4 regions of the Streptomyces sp. NPDC059668 genome follow, and region 4 is predicted to be linked to each of the others. Evidence: riboswitches for the same ligand, from Rfam matches in the RefSeq annotation. Region 4 holds a riboswitch; each other region holds the start of a gene.
What was found. A riboswitch is a leader RNA that binds a small molecule or an ion and turns the genes downstream of it on or off. The one in region 4 is predicted to bind cobalamin.
Positions count from the first base shown of each region.

Region 1: it holds a riboswitch for cobalamin, as region 4 does, so the genes downstream of both, ACFV2J_RS05410 (CbtB-domain containing protein) here and ACFV2J_RS38950 (cobalamin biosynthesis protein) in region 4, are expected to answer to the same signal.
Region 2: it holds a riboswitch for cobalamin, as region 4 does, so the genes downstream of both, ACFV2J_RS17485 (ribonucleoside-diphosphate reductase subunit alpha) here and ACFV2J_RS38950 (cobalamin biosynthesis protein) in region 4, are expected to answer to the same signal.
Region 3: it holds a riboswitch for cobalamin, as region 4 does, so the genes downstream of both, metE (5-methyltetrahydropteroyltriglutamate--homocysteine S-methyltransferase) here and ACFV2J_RS38950 (cobalamin biosynthesis protein) in region 4, are expected to answer to the same signal.

Region 1 covers NZ_JBHWEL010000004.1:148,328-154,102, forward strand. The annotation lists gene ACFV2J_RS05390 (SpoIIE family protein phosphatase) at 1-1,230, opposite strand, end outside; gene ACFV2J_RS05395 (TetR/AcrR family transcriptional regulator) at 1,247-1,972, opposite strand; partial or broken gene ACFV2J_RS05400 (acyl-CoA dehydrogenase family protein) at 2,041-2,247, shown strand; gene ACFV2J_RS05405 (enoyl-CoA hydratase/isomerase family protein) at 2,244-3,332, shown strand; cobalamin riboswitch at 3,754-3,895, shown strand; gene ACFV2J_RS05410 (CbtB-domain containing protein) at 3,933-4,148, shown strand; gene ACFV2J_RS05415 (CbtA family protein) at 4,168-4,926, shown strand.
Region 2 covers NZ_JBHWEL010000021.1:13,357-19,131, forward strand. The annotation lists gene ACFV2J_RS17470 (DUF3311 domain-containing protein) at 1-79, shown strand, start outside; gene mctP (monocarboxylate uptake permease MctP) at 76-1,686, shown strand; gene ACFV2J_RS17480 (GNAT family N-acetyltransferase) at 1,770-2,288, shown strand; cobalamin riboswitch at 2,321-2,476, shown strand; gene ACFV2J_RS17485 (ribonucleoside-diphosphate reductase subunit alpha) at 2,603-5,020, shown strand; gene ACFV2J_RS17490 (ribonucleotide-diphosphate reductase subunit beta) at 5,020-5,775, shown strand, end outside.
Region 3 covers NZ_JBHWEL010000001.1:274,932-280,706, reverse strand. The annotation lists gene scpA (methylmalonyl-CoA mutase) at 1-2,095, shown strand, start outside; gene meaB (methylmalonyl Co-A mutase-associated GTPase MeaB) at 2,101-3,087, shown strand; cobalamin riboswitch at 3,313-3,463, shown strand; gene metE (5-methyltetrahydropteroyltriglutamate--homocysteine S-methyltransferase) at 3,647-5,775, shown strand, end outside.
Region 4 covers NZ_JBHWEL010000100.1:16,687-22,461, forward strand. The annotation lists gene ACFV2J_RS38945 (cobyric acid synthase) at 1-703, opposite strand, end outside; gene ACFV2J_RS38950 (cobalamin biosynthesis protein) at 700-1,671, opposite strand; cobalamin riboswitch at 1,776-1,911, opposite strand; gene ACFV2J_RS38955 (hypothetical protein) at 2,125-2,349, opposite strand; gene ACFV2J_RS38960 (anion permease) at 2,362-3,603, opposite strand; gene ACFV2J_RS38965 (lysozyme) at 3,783-4,472, opposite strand; gene ACFV2J_RS38970 (class II aldolase/adducin family protein) at 4,735-5,478, shown strand; gene ACFV2J_RS38975 (alpha/beta hydrolase family protein) at 5,608-5,775, shown strand, end outside.

The DNA.
Region 1 (5,775 bases), on a different contig from region 4:
CATGCGGAAGAAGACCGCCACGCCGAGCACCGCACCGCGCGCGTGGATCGGGACGATCATCAGCGAGTGCATCGCGTACCTGCGTATCCTGTCCGACCGTCGCTGATCCCGGTCGAGCCAGGTGTCGCTCGAGGCGTTGACCACCGGTTCGAGGTGTGACTTCCCCGAGGCCAGGACCTCCGTGAAGGGGGAGGGAGACGGTACGGACACGATGTCGCCGCGTTTCCAGATCGACTCCGGGGCGCCCTCGTGGATCGATGCCACCCCCGCTCTGCGAAAGGCGGGGACGTAACCGTTCGTCGAGCCCAGCCGGGTCGGCGAGTCCTCACCCAGCGAGACGGAGTCCGCGAGGTCCACGGCGACGAAGTCCGCGATACGGGCCACGGCCAGGTCGGCCAGTTCCTGCCCGGTTCTCGTCACCTCCAGCGTGGTGCCGATCCGGGTGCTGGCCTCGCTGAGCACGGCGAGGCGCTCGCGGGCCCGCTGCCGGTCCGTCACATCGACGCTCATGGCGCACACCCCCGCGGTGCGCCCGTCGGCGTCGTCGAGACGGAAGAACGAGGTCGAGAAGGAGTGCTCCTGCTGTGGCTTCGTCGGCATCCACGTGCGGTACTCGTGATCGACCAGCGGCTCCCCGCTCTTCAGGACCCGCCGCATGACCGCCTCGACCGTCTCGGCCTCGGGTCCCGGCAGCACCTCTGTCAGCCGGCGCCCGAGCCGCTTCTCGCGGGGGATGCCGTCCTGGAGTGCCAGCGCGTCGTTGACCCAGGTGCAACGCAGGTCGGTGTCACGTACGGCGATACCGATCGGCGCCCCGCTGAGCAGCGCCTGCACGCCGGCCCCGTTCATCGGCCAGCCGGGAACGGTCGTCGTCTCGGTCGCGGTGACCAGCCACCGCATGCCTCCGTCCCGCTCCGTGAGGGGGCAGACCCGCAGGTGCACGTCGAGCGGGGTGCCGTCGCGGCGGCGTAGTCCCGCGATCCCGGACCAACCGTCGCTCCGGCGGCTCCGATCCGTGAAGGCGGGTGCCCTCAGGATCACCTCCGGGTCCATCAGCAGCCGACCGACGAATCGGCCGATCGCGTCGGCGGCCGAGAAGCCGCTGAGCCGCTCGGCCCCCCGGCTCCACGCGACCACCAATCCGCGTGCGTCCACCGCCGCCATGGCCGTGCCGGACGGGTGCCCGGCTCCTTGTCCGGCGTCGGGCAGCGTGTCCCTGGCTCTGGCCATTGGCACCGTCCCTCCTTCAGAGAGTCGATCGGGCGGCAGGACTGCCGTCGGCGAGGCGGTCGAGCCAATCCGCCAGGAGCGCGCCCTCGGAGGGTGTCATCGCGACGGTGCCGCTCCGGGTCAACGCCTCGCGCAGGGCCGCGGCTCGGCAGGGCACGTCCGGGCTCTGCCCGGCGACGGTGCTCGCGGTCGTGATCATTCGCAGCGCGTGTTCACGGGCCGTCGCCGGCAGGCTCTGATCCCGCTCGGAAGGGGGCGTCGCGATGAGTGACAGCACGACACCCAGGCCCATGGCGTGGACGAGCTGCGTGGCCCGGTCCACGCTCATGCGGAGCCGGCCGTCCGCGGCCACGCGGGCAAGGATCCGGCGCAGGATCGCGATGGTCTCCAGTCCCTCCGGTATGCCGCCGCGATAACGGCCTTCGCCGTACATCAGTACGTAGAAACCCGGCCGGGAGAGACCGAACCCGACGTGCAGGTCCCAGGAACTACGCAGATCGGCGACGGGGTCGTCGGTCTGTTCGAGGGACTGCTTCTCGCGCAGATACTGCTGGAAGCCGTACGCCGCGAGGGCGTCGAGCAGTCCGTCCTTGTCCCCGAACAGCCGGTACAGAGTCGGCGGCTGCACGCCGGCCGCCGCACTCACGGCGCGCGTCGAGATGCCCGCACGTCCTTGGGAGCTCAGGAGCTCCGCGGCGGCGCACAGGACCCGTTGCCGGGTGCGTACAGCCCGTTCTTGCATCTGTCCAATTTATCACTGTTATTACAACTTTCCATAGCATTGATATAGAACGTATCGAACGTCCGGCGAGGCCTGCGCCCGCGACCGGCTGCTCCGTGACCGACCGGCTGCTTCGTGACGGACCGGGCACCGCCGCCGCACGGAGCCACGGCCACCTGAGGGACCATGGCATCGAGAAGATCGTCCGAGAGCTCCGTGTCCACCGGATCCTGGAAGGAACCAACGAGATCATGCGCGTTATCGTGGCCCGCGGCCTGACGGGGGCGTCCGGATGACCGGCCCCCACGACGCCGGGGCGGCCACCGGCACCGACGACTTCGTCCTCCTGCGCACCGAGGGGCACGCCGCGTACCTCACCCTCGACCGGCCCCGGGCGCTCAACGCCCTCACCCACGCCATGGTCCGCCGTATCGGCTCCGCGCTCACGGCCTGGGAACACGACCCGGCGGTGAAGACCGTCGTCGTGACCGGCGCGGGGGAGCGGGGCCTGTGCGCGGGCGGCGACATCCGTGCCATCCACGACGACGCCCGGAACGGGGACGGCACGGCGTCGGCGGCCTTCTGGCGCGACGAGTACCGGCTCAACGCCCGTATCGCGCGCTACCCGAAGCCCTATGTCGCCGTGATGGACGGCATCGTGATGGGCGGCGGCGTCGGAGTCTCCGCGCACGGCAGCGTACGGATCGCCACCGAACGTTCGCGGATCGCCATGCCCGAGACGGGCATCGGCTTCGTCCCGGACGTCGGCGGTACCTATCTCCTCTCCCTCGCACCCGGCGAACTCGGCACGCACCTGGCGCTCACCGGAGTTCCGGTGGGCGCGGGCGACGCCCTGCTGTGCGGGCTGTCCGACCACTACGTGCCGTCCGCATCCCTGCCGCGGCTGGTCCAGGACCTCGCCCACGCGCCGGTACGAGAGGTCCTGGGCCGTCACGCCAGGGACGCGCCGCCCGGGGACCTCGCGGAAGCACGGCGCTGGATCGACGCCTGTTACTCCGCGGACACCGTCGAGGAGATCGTCGACCGGCTGCTGGATCACGGGGACAGCGCGGCCAAGCAGGCCGCGGAGACCCTGCTCACCAAGTCACCCACCGCCCTCAAGGTCACCCTCGCCGCGATGCGCGCAGCCCGCCTGACCACCACCCTGGAGGAAGCGCTCGACCGGGAGTACCGCGTCTCCTGCGCGGCGCTCACCCGACCGGACCTCGTGGAGGGCATCCGCGCCCAGGTCGTCGACAAGGACCGGGACCCGCGCTGGTCGCCGTCGACACTCGCCGAGGTCACGGACGCGGACGTCGCGCGCTTCTTCACCCCGCTCGGCGAGCGTGAACTCGGCCTCGCGGCCGCCGACATCGCGTAGGAGGGGCACCGGAGGGCGGAACCGTAGCGTTCGCCGGTGCCGGGGCGCTCACAGCGGACTGCCCGGTACCGGGCCCCGTACGGGGAGCCCGGCGAACCGCGACCGCGGCCCGGGTGCGGGGCGCCGCTCAGGATCACGGACCCGCTTCCGGCGGGTGACGAGGCAAGGGGACGGAGAGTTCACGAGTGAATGGCCGAACTCGCCGCGAGCCGGGCGAGTTGTACGACGCGAGCGGCCACGACGTGCGAACGGCGTTACATTCACGCGGTGTTCGCGGCCGCCGGCCAGAAGGAGGGGGGCGAACACCTTCGCCGGGAAGGCGGTCGGCGTGCTTCACCCGCCGCTGACCCACAGGTCACGGCCGTCTGCTCCCACCGGCGAGACGAAGATCACGGCGGTTGGGACGGTCTTGGCCATGAACCCGACACGCGGTACGGTCAGTGCGATATCGACGACGGCATGGCGGAAGCCGGTGGAAATCCGGCACGGTCGCGCCACTGTGAACGAGACCCCCTCCTCAGGGGGTCTCTCAAGTCAGACCCGCAGCTGTCGTCCTGTGCACCACCGAGATGGGACGCGAACTCCCGAGGAGGTCCTGCCATGGCGCAGACCGTCGCTCCGCCGACAGCCACCCCGATCCCCGCCAAGCTGCCGATCGGCACGATCGTCCCCTGGGCGGTCTTCTTCGGCATCCTGATGCTGGTCCTGCTGTACTTCGTCGGCGCCGAGCAGGGTGCCACCGCCGTCGTCTCCGGCGAGGACGTCCACGAGTGGGTGCACGATGCCCGCCACCTCCTCGGCTTCCCCTGCCACTGACGAGGGACACCGCGCACCCATGAACTCCGCAACCGTCCGAAACCTTCTCGTGCGGGGCATGCTCGCCGGCCTCGCCGCCGGTGTGCTGGCCCTCGTCGTCGCCTACTTCCTGGGCGAGCCCAGCGTCGACGACGCCATCGGGTTCGAAGAGGCCCACGCCCCGGCACACGGGCACGAGGTCGAGATCGTCAGCCGTAGCCTTCAGTCCACCGGCGGCCTCGCCACCGGCGTACTGATCTACGGCGTCGCCTTCGGCGGCATCGCCGCCCTCGCGTACTGCTTCGCGCTCGGCCGCGTCGGCCGCTTCAGCCCGCGCGCGACCGCGTTGCTGCTGTCCGGCTGCGCCCTGCTCGCGGTGTACGTCGTGCCGTTCCTGAAGTACCCGGCCAACCCGCCGTCCGTCGGCGACCCCGACACCATCGGCAAGCGCACGACGCTGTACTTCCTGATGATGGTGCTCAGCGTGCTGCTCGCGATCGCCGCGGTGATCCTCGGCAAGCGGCTCGCACCTCGTTGGGGTACCTGGTACGCGACCGTCGCCGCGGTCGTCTTCTTCGTCCTCGTGATCGGAATCGCCTACGAGTTCCTTCCGGTCATCAACGAGGTGCCGAAGGACTTCCCGGCCACCCTGCTGTGGCGGTTCCGTACCTCGGCCCTCGCCATCCAGCTCACCCTGTGGACCGGCTTCGGTCTGGTCTTCGGGGAGTTGGCACAGCGTCTGCTGGCCCCGCGACCGGCGGCGGCCGTGGCCGCGGGAGCAACTCCCGTACCGAACTGACACGTTCACCCTGGGACGACGTACGAGGAGACGTACGAGAAGACGTACCGAAGACCGCTGGGACATCAGCGGGCGATCACACGCGGAGGGCCACCGGAACCGTCCGGGGGCCCTTTCGCGTTCTCCCGGAACCCACGATCTGCGAACGGGGGGACGGCTCGCGAGACTCCCCGATCACGCAAGGGCGACGACGGCCACAGGGAGGGACGCGGGCGTAGGGCCCGGGTGACCGGAGGACCACGACGTCACCCCGTGGTGAGGGCCCGTGCCCTGTCGTCCTCAACCCCGGTCGCACCCGTGAAACCTCGCCTCGGGCCGTCCCGTCGGGCCGCCTGGGCGCGCCGCACGACAGGGCGGGAGCAGGCGTCCGGAGCGAAGAACGGCGGCAACTCCGGCGCCGGGGCGTCGCGTTCGCGGGGGACCGTACCCCGTCGTCGGATTCCCACGGGTACGGGGCCCGGCACCGCGCGAGTCGGTCGAGCAGCCGCAGTGCCGTCTCCCGGTCGGCGTCCCCGTGTCGTGGCCACGGCCGGATCCGTACGCGGTCGGTCCCGACGGTCGCCGCGTCCGCCAGGCCGTACCGGGCGCCTGCCGCATGGTCTCCCCCAGGGTCACGTGGCGACGAGGTGCGGAACGCGCAGGCCGAGGCCCACGCCCTGCCGACGTCCGAAGCGGATCGTGGTCGCGTGATCACGGATCATAGCGTCCACCCCGTGCCCGTCGTGCACCGAAGAGTGGATCGCCCGGATCAGGTCTTCGGAGGTGCCGACGCCCCTCGTCGTCGGCACGGACGGACGGCTGTGGGGGACATCACGGGGTCCACGGGGGAGCAAAGTGCGATATTGGCGA
Region 2 (5,775 bases), on a different contig from region 4:
GCTCACCGTGACCGCCCACCAGTTGTGGCAGCGTGACCAGCGCGCCCGCGCCACCACGAAGGACGGTGCCGACGCATGAACGACGGCGTGAACGGCGTGGCACTCGCCGTCTTCATCTTCTTCTTCGTGGCCGTCACGGCCATGGGCTTCCTGGCCGCGCGCTGGCGCAAGGCCGACAACGAGCACAGCCTCGACGAATGGGGCCTGGGCGGACGGTCGTTCGGCACCTGGGTCACCTGGTTCCTGCTCGGCGGCGACCTCTACACGGCGTACACCTTCGTCGCCGTACCGGCCGCGATCTACGCGGCGGGCGCGGCCGGCTTCTTCGCCGTGCCGTACACGATCCTGGTCTACCCGCTGGTCTTCACGTTCCTGCCCCGCCTGTGGTCCGTCTCGCACAAGCACGGCTATGTGACGACGTCGGACTTCGTGCGCGGCCGCTTCGGCTCCAAGAGCCTGTCCCTCGCCGTGGCCGTCACCGGCATCCTCGCGACCATGCCGTACATCGCGCTCCAACTGGTGGGCATCCAGGCCGTGCTGGACGTCATGGGCGTCGGCGGCGGCGAGAACACGAACTGGTTCGTCAAGGACCTTCCGCTCCTCATCGCCTTCGGCGTACTGGCCGCGTACACCTACTCCTCGGGCCTGCGCGCCCCCGCCCTGATCGCGTTCGTGAAGGACACCCTGATCTACATCGTGATCGCGGTGGCCATCATCTACATCCCGATCAAGCTGGGCGGCTTCGACGAGATCTTCCACTCGGCGAGCGAGAAGTACGCCGCGGCCGGCGCGGGCGGGATCGTACCGGCCCAGGCCGGGCAGTGGACCTACGCCACCCTGGCGCTCGGCTCCGCGCTCGCCCTGTTCATGTACCCGCACTCGATCACCGCGACGCTGTCCAGCCGCAGCCGCGAGGTGATCCGGCGCAACACCACGATCCTGCCGCTCTACTCCCTGATGCTGGGCCTGCTCGCCCTGCTCGGGTTCATGGCGATCGCGGCCGGGGTGAAGGTCACCAACGGCCAGCTCGCCATCCCGCAGCTCTTCGAGAACATGTTCCCGGACTGGTTCGCGGGTGTGGCCTTCGCCGCGATCGGCATCGGAGCGCTCGTCCCGGCGGCCATCATGTCCATCGCGGCCGCGAACCTCTTCACCCGCAACATCTACAGGGACTTCATCAAGCCGGACGCGACCCCGCAGCAGGAGACCAAGGTCTCCAAGCTGGTCTCCCTGCTGGTGAAGGTGGGCGCGCTGGTCTTCGTCCTCACGATGGACAAGACGGTCGCCATCAACTTCCAGCTCCTGGGCGGCATCTGGATCCTGCAGACCTTCCCGGCCCTGGTCGGCGGCCTGTTCACGCGCTGGTTCCACCGCTGGGCGCTGCTCGGGGGCTGGGCGGTCGGCATGCTCTACGGCACGCTCGCCGCCTACGGGGTCGCCTCACCGACACAGGCGCACTTCGGCGGCAGCTCGAAGGAGATCCCCGGCATCGGGGAGATCGGCTACATCGGTCTGACGGCGTTCGTCATGAACGTGGTGGTCTCCGTCGTCCTCACCTTCGCCCTGCGGGCCTTCAAGGCGCCCGAGGGCGTGGACGAGACGTCACCGCAGGACTACACGGTGGACGCCGGCGACCCGGGGGTCCAGGTCGAGCTGCCCACGGCCAGCGCGGAGGCGGGTCACTGAGGCTTGGACAGGGGTGACCGGGGGACGGGCCGTCGGAGGAAATCCGGCGGCCCGTCGCCGTACGTCTGATGCACACTCCCGGCATGGACATCGTCATCAGGCCGGCGCGGCCGGCGGAGTACCCCGGCGTCGGCGAGCTCACCGTGACCGCCTATCTCGGGGACGGGCTGCTCGACTTCGGGGAGAGCGACCCCTACCTCGGGGAGCTGCGGGACGTCGCGAAGCGGGCCGCCGCGGCCGAGGTGCTCGTCGCGGTCGAGGGGGAACGGATCCTCGGCGGCGTGACCTTCGTCCCCCGGGGCGGACCCATGGCCGACATCGCGGGGCCCGGCGAGGCCGAGATCCGGATGCTCGCCGTCACGCGCGAGGCCCGCGGCCGAGGTGCGGGCACGGCCCTCGTGGGCGCCTGCGTCGACCGGGCGAGGGCCACCGGGGGCTGTGCGCGCGTGGTGCTGTCCACCCAGCGCACCATGCGCACCGCCCACCGCCTCTACGAACGCCTCGGCTTCACCCGCACGCCGGAGCGCGACTGGAACCCGGTTCCGCACCTCGACGACCTCTTCCTCCTCACCTACGAGTTGACGCTCAGCCACACTCCGTAGCGCCCCCAGAAGCCGACACGGCACAAGATGTGGGGGTGCTTCCTCAGCCCGGCACTAGATGTATGCTCATGCTCGCTGTCGTCGCAGGGGAATCCGGTGCGAATCCGGAACTGTCCCGCAACGGTGTACTTGTGCGCATTCGCGTACCGGCTTCAGTCCGAGGACCTGCCGACAGCGTGCCCCGGCCGGCCGGCCGGGCGCCGACGACGTCCGGGCCTCGTGGAATGGGCCGGTGGACGCACGCGTACCCGTAACGGAGTCGCGTGTCCCGCTGCCCTCCGCCAGGTCCTGTGCCGAGCGAGGGAGAGCCCCAAGTGACCATCGCGCCAGCCGACCCGGTTTCAGTTTCCGCCCAGCAGACCCCGGTGGAAGCGGAGTCCGCGCAGCGGGCCCCGGTGGAGACGGACGGTCCCGGTACCACGCTGCTGCGTACCCTGACCGACTTCACCGCCGACCTTCCCGGCGCCGACCCCGGCCGGGTCGCCGCCGCCGCGCTGCGCGGCCGGTCCACCCGCGCGGACGACGCGGAGCTGCGCGAGCTGGCCACCGAGGCGGCCGCGGGCCTCATCTCCGAGGACCCCGTGTACTCGCGGCTGGCCGCCAGGCTGCTGACGGTCGGCATCGCCGAGGAAGCCGCCTCGCAGGGCGTCACGACGTTCTCCGAGTCCATCACCACGGGCCGGCGCGAGGGTCTGATCGCCGACCGCACGGCCGACTTCGTCGACCTGCACGCGGCCCGTCTGGACGCGCTGATCGACACCGCGGGCGACGACCGCTTCGGCTACTTCGGCCTGCGCACCCTGCACAGCCGCTACCTGCTCCGGCACCCGATCACCCGCAAGGTCATCGAGACCCCCCAGCACTTCATGCTCCGGGTGGCGTCCGGCCTCGCGGAGGACGACACGGCCCGGTCCGTCGACGAAGTCGCCGCGCTCTACGGCCTGATGAGCCGCCTGGACTACCTCCCGTCCTCCCCCACGCTCTTCAACTCCGGTACGCGGCACCCGCAGATGTCGTCCTGCTACCTCCTCGACTCCCCGCTGGACGAGCTGGACTCCATCTACGACCGCTACCACCAGGTCGCGCGTCTGTCGAAGCACGCGGGCGGCATCGGGCTGTCCTACTCCCGCATCCGCTCCCGCGGTTCGCTGATCCGCGGCACGAACGGGCACTCCAACGGCATCGTCCCGTTCCTGAAGACCCTCGACGCCTCGGTCGCCGCGGTGAACCAGGGCGGCCGGCGCAAGGGTGCCGCCGCGGTCTACCTGGAGACCTGGCACTCCGACATCGAGGAGTTCCTGGAGCTGCGGGACAACACCGGTGAGGACGCCCGCCGTACGCACAACCTGAACCTGGCGCACTGGATCCCGGACGAGTTCATGCGCCGGGTCGACGCCGACGCGCAGTGGTCCCTCTTCTCCCCCTCCGACGTGCCCGGACTGGTCGACCTGTGGGGCGCCGAGTTCGACGCGGCCTACCGCGCGGCGGAGGCGAAGGGCCTGGCGAAGAAGACCATGCCGGCCCGCGAGCTCTACGGCCGCATGATGCGCACCCTGGCGCAGACCGGCAACGGCTGGATGACCTTCAAGGACGCCGCCAACCGCACGGCCAACCAGACGGCGGAGCCGGGCCACACCGTGCACTCCTCGAACCTGTGCACAGAGATCCTGGAGGTCACGGACGACGGGGAGACGGCCGTCTGCAACCTCGGCTCGGTCAACCTCGGCGCGTTCGTCGACACGGCCACCGGCGACCTGGACTGGGAGCGTCTGGACGAGACGGTCCGCACCGCCGTCACCTTCCTCGACCGCGTCGTCGACATCAACTTCTACCCGACCGAGCAGGCGGGCCGCTCGAACGCCAAGTGGCGCCCGGTCGGCCTCGGCGCGATGGGCCTCCAGGACGTCTTCTTCAAGCTGCGTCTGCCCTTCGACTCGCCCGCCGCCCGCGCGCTCTCCACCCGTATCGCCGAGCGCATCATGCTCGCCGCCTACGAGGCCTCCGCCGACCTCGCCGAGCGCAACGGCCCGCTCCCGGCCTGGGAGAAGACCCGTACCGCCCGCGGGGTGCTGCACCCCGACCACTTCGACGTCGAGCTGAACTGGCCGGAGCGCTGGGCGGCGCTGCGCGAGCGGATCGCGGCGGTCGGCATGCGCAACTCCCTCCTGCTCGCCATCGCGCCCACCGCGACGATCGCGTCCATCGCGGGCGTGTACGAGTGCATCGAGCCGCAGGTCTCGAACCTCTTCAAGCGCGAGACGCTGTCCGGTGAGTTCCTCCAGGTCAACTCCTACCTGGTGGCGGAACTGAAGAAGCTCGGCGTGTGGGACGCGCAGACCCGGGAGGCGCTGCGCGAGTCCAACGGCTCGGTGCAGGGGTTCACCTGGGTGCCGCAGGACGTCCGTGACCTGTACCGCACGGCCTGGGAGATCCCGCAGCGCGGTCTCATCGACATGGCCGCGGCCCGCACCCCGTTCCTGGACCAGGCCCAGTCGCTGAACCTCTTCCTGGAGACGCCGACCATCGGCAAGCTCTCCTCGATGTACGCGTACGCCTGGAAGTCGGGCCTGAAGACGACGTACTACCTGCGCTCGCGTCCGGCGACCCGCATCGCCCGCGCCGCCCAGGCACAGGCCCGGCCCGAGAAGTCCATCCCCCTCCAGCAGGTCGCCGACCCCGACGCCGTCGCCTGCTCCCTTGAGAACCCCGAGTCCTGCGAGGCCTGCCAGTGATGTCCACCCCGAACAGCGAGAAGAACCTGCTCGACCCGGGTTTCGAACTCACCCTGCGCCCCATGCGCTATCCGGACTTCTACGAGCGCTACCGGGACGCCATCAAGAACACCTGGACCGTCGAGGAGGTCGACCTCCACTCGGACGTCGCCGACCTGGCGAAGCTGTCGCAGGGCGAGCAGCACATGATCGGCCGGCTGGTCGCGTTCTTCGCGACGGGCGACTCGATCGTGGCGAACAACCTCGTCCTGACGCTCTACAAGCACATCAACTCCCCCGAGGCGCGCCTGTACCTCTCGCGCCAGCTGTTCGAGGAGGCCGTGCACGTCCAGTTCTATCTGACCCTGCTGGACACCTATCTGCCCGACCCGGAGGACAGGACAGCGGCCTTCGCGGCCGTCGAGAACATCCCCTCCATCCGGGAGAAGGCCGAGTTCTGCTTCAAGTGGATGGACTCGGTGGAGAAGCTGGACCGCCTGGAGACCAAGGCCGACCGGCGGCGCTTCCTGCTGAACCTGATCTGCTTCGCCGCGTGCATCGAGGGCCTCTTCTTCTACGGAGCCTTCGCCTACGTCTACTGGTTCCGCAGCCGCGGGCTGCTGCACGGCCTCGCGACGGGCACCAACTGGGTGTTCCGCGACGAGACGATGCACATGTCCTTCGCCTTCGAGGTGGTCGACACCGTCCGCAAGGAGGAGCCCGAGCTCTTCGACGACCAGCTCCAGGAGCAGGTCACCGACATGCTGCGGGAAGCC
Region 3 (5,775 bases), on a different contig from region 4:
CGTCAAGGGCGCGTCCGGAGGCGACGACCTGCTCTGGGAGACGCCCGAGGCCATCGCGGTCAAGCCGTTGTACACCGGCCGTGACCTGGAGGGCCTGGACTTCCTGGGCACCTACCCGGGCGTCGCGCCGTATCTGCGCGGCCCGTACCCGACGATGTACGTCAACCAGCCCTGGACGATCCGCCAGTACGCCGGGTTCTCCACCGCCGAGGAGTCCAACGCGTTCTACCGCCGCAACCTGGCGGCCGGTCAGAAGGGCTTGTCCGTCGCCTTCGACCTGCCGACCCACCGCGGCTACGACAGCGACCACCCACGGGTGACCGGCGACGTCGGCATGGCGGGCGTCGCCATCGACTCGATCTACGACATGCGGCAGCTCTTCGACGGCATCCCGCTGGACAGGATGACGGTGTCGATGACGATGAACGGCGCGGTGCTGCCCGTGCTGGCGCTGTACATCGTGGCCGCGGAGGAGCAGGGCGTACCGCCCGAGAAACTGGCCGGGACCATCCAGAACGACATCCTCAAGGAGTTCATGGTCCGCAACACCTACATCTACCCGCCGAAGCCGTCGATGCGGATCATCTCCGACATCTTCGCCTTCACCTCCCAGCGGATGCCGCGGTACAACTCCATCTCCATCTCCGGGTACCACATCCAGGAGGCGGGCGCGACCGCCGACCTGGAGCTGGCCTACACCCTCGCGGACGGCGTGGAGTACCTGCGGGCCGGCCAGGAGGCCGGACTGGACGTGGACGCGTTCGCTCCCCGGCTCTCGTTCTTCTGGGCGATCGGCATGAACTTCTTCATGGAGATCGCCAAGATGCGGGCCGCCCGGCTGCTGTGGGCCAAGCTGGTCCGGCAGTTCGACCCGAAGAACGCCAAGTCCCTGTCCCTGCGCACGCATTCGCAGACCTCGGGTTGGTCGCTGACCGCGCAGGACGTGTTCAACAACGTGACGCGGACGTGTGTGGAGGCGATGGCCGCCACCCAGGGGCACACGCAGTCGCTGCACACCAACGCCCTCGACGAGGCGCTCGCCCTGCCCACCGACTTCTCGGCCCGGATCGCCCGCAACACGCAGTTGCTGATCCAGCAGGAGTCGGGCACGACGCGGGTGATCGACCCGTGGGGCGGCAGCGCGTACGTGGAGAAGCTGACGTACGACCTGGCCCGCCGGGCCTGGCAGCACATCGAGGAGGTCGAGGCGGCGGGCGGCATGGCGCAGGCCATCGACGCGGGCATCCCGAAACTGCGTGTGGAGGAGGCCGCGGCCCGTACCCAGGCCCGGATCGACTCGGGCCGTCAGCCGGTCATCGGCGTCAACAAGTACCGGGTCGACACCGACGAACAGATCGACGTCCTCAAGGTCGACAACTCGTCCGTACGGACCCAGCAGATCGAGAAGCTGCGGCGGCTGCGCGCGGAGCGCGACGAGTCGGCGTGCCAGGATTCGCTGCGCGCGCTGACGGCGGCCGCCGGGGGCACCGGCAACCTGCTGGAACTGGCGGTGAACGCGGCCCGCGCCAAGGCCACCGTCGGTGAGATCTCCGACGCCCTGGAGAAGGTCTACGGGCGGCACGCGAGCCAGATCCGTACGATCTCCGGTGTGTACCGCAACGAGGCAGGCGAGTCGCCGTCCGTGGAGCGCACCCGCACGCGGGTGGACGCCTTCGAGGAGTCAGAGGGCCGACGGCCGCGCATCCTGGTGGCCAAGATGGGCCAGGACGGCCACGACCGCGGACAGAAGGTCATCGCCACCGCCTTCGCCGACCTCGGCTTCGACGTGGACGTCGGCCCGCTGTTCCAGACCCCCGCCGAGGTGGCACGTCAGGCCGTCGAGGCCGACGTGCACATCGTCGGGGTGTCCTCGCTGGCCGCCGGGCACCTCACCCTGGTCCCGGCGCTGCGCGAGCAGCTGGCCGAGGAGGGACGCGAGGACATCATGATCGTGGTGGGCGGGGTGATCCCTCCGCAGGACGTGCCGACCCTGCTGGAGATGGGCGCGGCGGCCGTCTTCCCGCCGGGAACGGTGATCCCGGACGCGGCGTACGACCTGGTGGAACGGCTGGCCACCGGTCTCGGACACGGCTGAGCCCCATGACGATCGACCTCGACTCCTATGTGAAGGGCGTGCTCGACGGGAAGCGTGCGTACATCGCACGGGCCATCACTCTCGTCGAGTCGACCCGGGCCGACCACCGCTCCCTGGCACAGGCCCTGTTGACCGAGTTGCTGCCGCACGGCGGCAGGGCCCGGCGCATCGGCATCACCGGGGTGCCCGGTGTGGGCAAGTCGACCTTCATCGACGCGCTCGGCACGATGCTCACCTCGCTCGGGCACCGGGTCGCGGTGCTCGCCGTCGACCCCTCGTCGAGCCGTACGGGCGGTTCGATCCTGGGTGACAAGACCCGGATGGAGCGCCTGGCGGTGGACCCCGCCGCCTTCGTGCGTCCCTCCCCCACCGCCGGCACCCTCGGCGGGGTGGCGAAGGCCACGCGGGAGTCGATGGTGGTGATGGAGGCGGCGGGCTACGACGTGATCCTGGTGGAGACGGTGGGCGTCGGCCAGTCGGAGACCGCCGTGGCGAACATGGTCGACTCCTTCCTGCTGCTCACCCTGGCCCGCACCGGCGACCAGCTCCAGGGCATCAAGAAGGGCGTCCTGGAGCTCGCGGACGTGATCACCGTCAACAAGGCGGACGGCCCGCACGAGCGCGACGCGCGTTCCGCGGCACGGGAGTTGGCGGGCGCCCTTCGTCTGATGCACCCGGTGGACGCGGCGTGGACTCCCCCCGTGCTGAGTTGCAGCGCCCGCGAGTCGACCGGTCTGGACACCGTCTGGGAGCGCCTCGAACAGCACCGGGTCCTGCTGGACTCCACCGGCCGCCTCGCCGCCAAGCGCCGCGACCAGCAGGTCGACTGGACCTGGACGATGGTCCGCGACGAGCTCCTCGGCCGGCTGCACGCGGATCCGGCGGTACGAGCCCTCACGCCCGCCCTCGAACGACAGGTACGGGACGGGGAGTTGACCGCCACGCTGGCGGCGGAACGCATCCTGGGCGTGTTCGGCGGCGCGGCGAACTGACGCACCGCTCCGCCCGTCCCTGACGTGACCCGGCACCGTGTCCGCGGGACGGACACGGTGCCCACCGGGTCACGCCCTGCGCACCCGTCCTGTTAGCCGTGCGCGACCACGGCCGTTGTCGCACGCCACCGTCCGCCATGTGAGCCGCTTCCCCCACGAGACCGCGTCGACCTCTAGGCTGGGCGGTGCAGCTGGTTCGCCCCGTCCGCCAGGCGGGATGCGTCGTAAGAGGGAACCCGGTGGGAATCCGGGACTGCCCCGCAGCGGTGAGTGGGAACGACCGCCGTCATACGCACTGGGCCCGGCCGGGTCTGGGAAGCGACGGCCAGTAGGTGGACGCCCTCCGGGGAAGCCGCGCCCATGAGTCCGAAGACCTGCCCGTTGCCCGCACGCGACCGTTCGCGCGCGGACATCCCGGTGACCTCGTGGGCGGGTCGGCGTGCACACCGGCGGACGACCGTGCTTCCTGGCGCGGGCGGTTTCCGCCCGGTCCGTCACCCCTTCGCGTTCACGTCCCGCCGCCGGGATCTCAAGGAGACATCTCGCGAAGGAGATTTCCGTGACAGCGAAGTCCGCAGCCGCGGCAGCACGGGCCACCGTGTACGGCTACCCCCGCCAGGGACGGAACCGGGAACTGAAGAAGGCCGTCGAGGGCTACTGGAAGGGCCGCGTCGACGCCGGCACCCTCCGGACCACCGCCGCGGATCTGCGCCGCGACACCTGGCGGCAGCTGGCGGAGTCAGGCATCCACGAGGTGCCCACCGGTGACTTCTCGTACTACGACCACGTCCTCGACACCAGCGTCATGGTCGGCGCCGTCCCCCAGCGGCACCGCAAGGCCGTCGAGGACGACGCCCTCGACGGGTACTTCGCGATGGCGCGCGGCACCCAGGACGTGGCGCCGCTGGAGATGACCAAGTGGTTCGATACCAACTACCACTACCTGGTGCCCGAGTTGGGCCCGGACACGGTGTTCAGGACGGACTCCGCCCAGCAGGTCGGGCAACTCGGGGAGGCGATCGCCCTCGGCCTCACCGCCCGGCCCGTCCTGGTCGGCCCGGTCACCTATCTCCTGCTGGCCAAGCCGGCGCCCGGTGTCGCCGCGGACTTCGACCCGCTGACCCTGCTGGACCGGCTGCTGCCCGTCTACGCCGAGGTGCTCGCCGACCTGCGTGCGGCGGGAGCCGAGTGGGTACAGCTGGACGAGCCCGCCCTGGTCCAGGACCGTACGCCCGCCGAACTCGGCGCCGCCGCACGCGCCTACCGGGCCCTCGGCGCGCTGACCGACCGGCCGAAGCTGCTGGTCGCCTCGTACTTCGACCGGCTCGGTGACGCGCTGCCCGTCCTGGCCAAGGCCCCGGTCGAGGGACTCGCCCTGGACTTCACGGAGTCGGCCTCCGCCAACCTCGACGCGCTCGCCGCCGTCGGCGGACTGCCCGGGAAGCGTCTGGTCGCCGGAGTCGTCAACGGCCGCAACATCTGGGTCAACGACCTGGAGAAGTCCCTCGCCACCCTCGCCACCCTGCTCGGGCTGGCCGACCGGGTGGATGTCTCCGCCTCCTGCTCCCTGCTGCACGTTCCGCTCGACGCGTCCGCCGAACGGGACATCGACCCGCAGATCCTGCGCTGGCTCGCCTTCGCCCGCCAGAAGACGACCGAGATCGCCACCCTCACCAAGGGCCTCACCCGGGGCACCGGCGCCATCGCCGCCGAACTGGCCGCCAACCGCGCCGGCCTCGCCTCCCGCGCGGCCTCCGCGATCACCCACGACCCGGACGTACGCGCCCGCACCTCGGCCGTCACGGACACGGACGCCCACCGCTCCCAGCCGTACACCGAGCGGGCCACCGCCCAGCGCGCGCACCTGGGTCTCCCCCTGCTGCCGACCACCACCATCGGGTCCTTCCCGCAGACCGCCGAACTGCGCACCGCACGCGCCGATCTGCGCACCGGCCGGATCGACCTCGCCGGGTACGAGGAACGCATCAGGGCCGAGATCGGCGCGGTGATCTCCTTCCAGGAGAAGGCCGGCATCGACGTCCTCGTGCACGGCGAGGCCGAACGCAACGACATGGTGCAGTACTTCGCCGAACAGCTCACGGGCTATCTGGCCACGCGGCACGGGTGGGTCCAGTCGTACGGCACCCGTTACGTCCGGCCGCCGATCCTGGCCGGTGACGTCTCGCGGCCCGAACCGATGACCGTGCGCTGGACCACGTACGCCCAGTCACTCACCACCAAGCCGGTCAAGGGCATGCTCACCGGACCCGTCACCATGCTCGCCTGGTCCTTCGTCCGCGACGACCAGCCCCTCGGCGACACCGCCCGCCAGGTCGCCCTCGCCCTGCGCGACGAGGTCGACGACCTGGAGAGCGCGGGGACGTCGGTCATCCAGGTCGACGAACCCGCACTGCGCGAGACCCTGCCCCTGCGCGCCGCCGACCGCCCCGCCTACCTGGACTGGGCCACCCGGGCCTTCCGCCTCACCACCAGCGGCGTCCGCCCCGGCACCCAGATCCACACCCACATGTGCTACGCCGAGTTCGGCGACATCGTCCAGGCCATCGACGACCTCGACGCCGACGTCATCAGCCTGGAAGCGGCCCGCTCCCACATGCAGGTCGCCCACGAACTCGCCGCCCACGGCTACCCCCGCGAGGCCGGACCCGGCGTCTACGACATCCACTC
Region 4 (5,775 bases):
CGTCGATCCCGAGGCCGTGCCGGAAGGGCAGGACGCCGTACGTACGGCGTCCGGTGAGGTCCTTCAGCATGTCGAGCCCGGGCTCCAACAGGCCGACGTCGCCACGGAACTTGTTGACCAGGAACCCGGCGACGAGCTCCTGGTCCCCGGGGGACAGCAGCGCGACCGTCCCGAAGAACGAGGCGAACACGCCGCCGCGGTCGATGTCGCCGACGACGAGCACGGGCAGCCGCGCGTTGCGCGCGATCCCCATGTTCACGATGTCGGTCCGCCGCAGATTGATCTCGGCGGGACTGCCGGCCCCCTCACAGATCACCGCGTCATACGTGCCCCGCAACTCGGCGAGGCAGTCCAGCACGGTGCCCAGGAGCTGTCGCTGCCTACCGCCGTGGTAGCCGCGGGCCGTCATCTCGCCCACCGGCCTGCCCATGAGCACGACCTGACTGCTCCGGTCGCTGCCCGGCTTGAGCAGCACGGGGTTCATGAGCGCGGTCGGTTCCACCCGGGCCGCCTGCGCCTGCATGGCCTGCGCCCGCCCGATCTCGGCGCCCTCGCGGGTCACGAAGGAGTTCAGGGACATGTTCTGCGCCTTGAAGGGCGCGACCTTGACGCCCTGCCGGACCAGCCACCGGCAGATCCCGGCGGTCACGACGCTCTTGCCTGCGTCGGAGGTGGTTCCGGCGACGAGGAGACCGCCACTCATGTCGTACGCCCCTTCGGCGGAGGTCCGTCGGCGAGCAGCCGTCCGGCCAGCAGTCGCGCCGCGGCACTCACGCCGAGGGCGAGCCAGCCGACGCGCCGCGACAGCCGTACGGCCCGTTCGATGTCGGCGACGCGCACGGCGCGCCCGCCGTCGTTGAGGACCGGCCGGTGCTCGACCCGGCCGGAGTACGAGAGGGTCCCGCCGAGCCGTACCCCGAGCGATCCGGCGAACGAGGCTTCCACGGGACCGGCGTTGGGGCTCGGATGCCGTCGGGCGTCGGCGCGCCAGGCGCGCACCGCCCCGCGCGGGTCGTCGCCGGCGACGGTGGCGAGCGCCGCGGTCAGCCGTGCCCCCGGCCAGCCCGCGACGTCGTCGAGGCGCGCGGAGGCCCAGCCGTAGCGCAGGTACCTGGCGGATCTGTGCCCGACCATGGCGTCGAGCGTGTTCACGGCGCGGTAGGCGACCAGTCCGGGCACACCGCCGACGGCACCCCACACCAGGGCGCCCACCACGGCGTCCGAGGTGTTCTCGGCGACGGACTCGACGACGGCGCGCGCGATGCCGTCGCGGTCCAGTGCCTGGGGGTCGCGCCCGCACAGGTGCGGCAGCCGCGCGCGGGCGGCCTCGACGTCACCGGTGCCGAGCGCGGCACCGATCGCCCGCGCCTCGCGCCCGAGGGAGGTGCCCCCGACGACGGCCCAAGTGGCGGCGGCGGTCAGGGCGATGGAGGCGGTACGGGAACGTCGTGCGCCACGGCTCGCGAGCGCGGCGAGCGCACCGGCGCCACCGACGCAGACGGTGGTGTGCAGCGCTCCCCAGCCGCGGTGGTCGCGCCACAGCATCCGTTCCACGGCTCCCGCGGTCCGCCCGAACGCGGCGACCGGATGGCCCCGGCGGGGATCGCCGAGGAGCAGGTCGCCGAGGAGGCCGGTGGCGGCGCCGTACGCGAAGACGCGATCGGCACGCACGGGGTCAGCCCGCCGTGGGGTGAAGTGGAACCCTCGTACTCAACAAGACCCGCAACGGGCAGCCGCGCATGGCGATATGTCCTCACTCAGGGTGTCCGCGCCCTGGTTCGACGAGACCGGCGGGGAGAGTTCCTGGCTCCCGGGGAGTTCCTTCCCCGGTCACAGTGGCGGGACCGCGCCGGATTCACACCGGCTTCCTCTTCTGTCGCCGTACTTGGCTCCGGCAGTCCACCACGGGTTGCGGGACCCGTCAACTTGCCGTTGACCTGCGGGGGGAGAGTGTGCGAAGGCCCACATGGCGAGGGGCGCGGGAGGGCGTGCGCGCGGGTCGGGGGACGTCGTACGCGTGGGGTGGGGGGGGGGGGGGGGGGGCCGCCCCCCCCCCCCCCCCCACCCCACGTGAAGTGATGCCCGTTTCAGGCTGTTTGCCGGAGCCCGGTCAGCGGCGTGCGGTCACTTGCCGACGATGAGATAGATCCCGTACGCCACCGCCGCCGCGCACGCGGCGAAGCAGACGTACGCGCCGGTGACCGCGAGAGCGGCCGAACCGCCCTGGGCGGACGCGGACTCGCGCTTGGTGAGGCCGACGATGCCGAGGGTGAAGAGGCCGACGAGGGCCACGGTGACCACGAGGCTGACTCCGAAGACGGAGCCGAGGGCTGCCCAGTCGATGTTCATGCTGTTCTGTCCTTACACCGTGGCCGGGCGGGTGGGCTCCGCGTCCGGGGACGGGATGGTGGTCTTCAGATCGCCGGACAGGTCTCCGGTGACGGGGCCCGCGGGCGGCGGGGTGACCGCGGCCATCGCGGTGGTGAGGACACCGGCCGGCTCGGCGGCGTCGTTGACGTTGTCGACGGTGACCGGCTGACGGCGGGAGAGCGTCCGGATGACGGCGGCGCCGGCGACCAGGAGCACGCCGGTGAGGACGATGCCCCAGGTGCCCTGCTTGGTCAGGAACTCGGCGGCGGCACCGGCCAGTCCGGCGGCCGGCAGGGTCAGGCCCCAGGCGACGAACATCCGGGTCGCGGTCGACCAGCGGACGACACCGCCCTTGCGGCCGAGGCCCGAGCCCATCACGGCACCCGAGCAGACCTGGGTGGTGGAGAGGGAGAAGCCGATGTGCGAGGAGGCCAGGATGGCCGTCGCGGCGCTGGTCTGGGCGGCGAAGCCCTGCTGCGGCGCGAGGTCGGTCAGGCCCTTGCCCATCGTGCGGATGATGCGCCAGCCGCCCAGGTAGGTGCCGAGCGCGATGGCGGTACCGGCCGAGACGATGACCCAGGTGGGAGGGTTCGAGCCGGGGGCGATCACACCACCGGTGACCAGGGCGAGGGTGATGATGCCCATCGTCTTCTGCGCGTCGTTGGTGCCGTGCGCCAGCGAGACCAGACCGGCCGAGGCGATCTGCCCGGCGCGGTAGCCCTTGGCGGTCGCCTTCTGGTCGGCGCGGTTGCTGATCCGGTACGTCAGCCGGGTGGCCAGCATCGCGGCGAGTCCGGCCACGACGGGAGCGGCGACCGCGGGGAGCAGCACCTTGGTGACGACGGTCGAGCCGTTCACCGACGACCAGCCGGCCGACATGACGGCGGCGCCGATCAGGCCGCCGAACAGTGCGTGGGAGGAACTGGAGGGCAGACCCAGGAGCCAGGTCAGCAGATTCCAGAGGATGGCGCCGACGAGCGCCGCGAAGATCACTTCGGTGCGGATGCCCTCTTCGTTGATGAGTCCGCCGGAGATCGTCTTGGCGACCTCGACGGAGAGGAACGCACCGACGAGATTCAGCACGGCGGACATGGCCACCGCCGTCTTGGGCTTCAGAGCGCCGGTCGAGATGGTCGTCGCCATCGCGTTGGCAGTGTCGTGGAAACCGTTCGTGAAATCGAACACGAGAGCGGTGACGATCACGATTCCGAGGAGGAGCGTGATGTGTTCCATTTACCCAGGCTTCTGTTTGACGTCAGTGGCAGTTGGACCGTAGGCAACCTGAGTGAACGGAAGATGAACTGAGGCGGGCTTAGGGGTGTATCGAACCATGGATCGCCCCTCCGGTTGCGTCGTCGTGCATGCCGGTGGAGCGACCCACGGTTCGAACGAAGGCGGAATATCGGGCTCCGCTAGCCCTTCGCGAGCCTCTTCAGCCGGGCCATGGATCCGTTGAAGAGATTCTGGTCACCCGGCAGGGCCCCGCTGTTGTCGTACTGCCAGAACGTCCACGACGACCAGCCGCCCGGCAGCGCGCCGATGTCCGCCGAGTCGTAGCGGGCCAGCCAGAGAGGGTGGTCCGAGGCGAAGGCACGACTGTCCCCGGTGCAGGTGTTCCACCAGTGGGCGGTCGTGTAGATCACCGGGCGGCGGCCCGTCTCCCGTTCGAGCTCGTCGCTGAAGTCCTGGATCCAGTTCACGAGCCCGGCCTTGCTCATGCCGTAACACTTGTGCTTGCTGTACGGGTTGTACTCGATGTCCAGCGCGGGCGGCAGCGTCCGGCCGTCGGCCTGCCACTCGCCCCCGTTGCGCACGAAGTACTCGGCCTGGGTGGCGCCGGACGACTTGTCCGGCATCGCGAAGTGGTAGGCGCCGCGGAGGATCCCCGCGTCGAACGCCCCGTTGTACTGCTGGTCGAAGTAGGGGTTGCGGTAGGTGTGGGACTCGGTGGCCTTCACGTAGACGAACCGGGCGCCCTTCGCCCTCGCGCTCTGCCAGTCGACGTACTTCTGGTGCGAGGAGACGTCGTGACCCCTGGGCGCACCCGCCGCGACGGCCGGCGTACCGGCGAGCGCGGTCGCGGTGACGGCGGCCGCGGTCATGGCGGCGATCGCCGTGAGGGCGAGGGTGAGGGTGTGACGGCGGAACGGCTTCTGGCCGAGGGGCGCGTGTCCCCCCGGAATGGCGTCGTGCACGGTGGATCCCCCAGAGGTCAGTGGAAGATCATTCAATGCACGGCGATCGCCGAGCTCTCACTTTAAAAGGCTGATGTGTCCGCATATGCACCCTTACGGGCGTACGTCTTCCACCCTGAAGTGCGCTCGCCGCCAACCGGTTGACGTCCGTCCTGACAGGATCACGGGTATGGCGGAGCAGCGGCGGGACGCGCGGGTCGGGCGGGATGTGGGGGAGGGCGCGCGCGGTGCGCGGGCGCGGGAGGTGGCGGACGCCTGGGGCCAACTGATCGCCACGGCCCGCCGGACGGTGGCCGACGGGCTGGTCGTCGGAACCTCGGGCAACGTCTCGGTGCGGGTCGGCGACACGGTCCTGGTCACGCCGACCGGAGTGCCCTACGACCGGCTCACACCCGACGACGCCGTAGGGGTGGACCTCGACGGCCGGCAGACCCTCGGCTCCCTCCGCCCGACCAGCGAACTGCCGATGCATCTCGCGGTCTACCGCGCCACCGACGCGCGGGCCGTCGTCCACACCCACGCGGCGCACGCGACGGCGGTGTCGACGCTCGTGGCCGAACTTCCCCTGATCCACTACATGGCGGGCACCCTTGGCGGACCTGTCCGTGTTGCCCCATATGCGACATACGGGACACCCGAGTTGGCCGAGAACATGCTCCTGGCGCTGACCCGGCGCACGGCCTGCCTCCTCCAGAACCACGGGACCCTCGCCCACGGCGGCTCCCTGGACCAGGCGTACGACCGCACCGCCCAGCTGGAGTGGATGTCCCGCGTGTGGCTCCTGGCGTCGTCCGTACCGGGACTGTCGCCCGCGCTGCTGTCACGGGAACAGCTGGCGGAGGCGGGGGAGCGGCTGCGGGGGTACGGCCAGCCGGGACCGGGCGCGGGCGCGGACGACGTGTCCGTCCCGTGACGGGCGCCACGGGGCCGTGCCGCTTCGCCGCGCCGGCCCCGCGAGACCCCCGTCACCGTGCCCGGACGAGGAGGCCCCCGGTCCGCGCTCCCGCTGGCCGACAACGGGATGCGCCGTGAGACTGAATCCGTGCGTACTGCCAAAGCGACGGCCGCGGCCGTCACCGTAGCCCTGGCCGCCGGCGCGGCCTCCGTGGCGGTGGGACGGTTCGCCAGCGACGCCGCGCTCAAGGCGCCGCCCGGCAGGCCCCTGCCCACCGAGCCACGGCTCACCGTGCACGCCACGACCCCGGGCCGG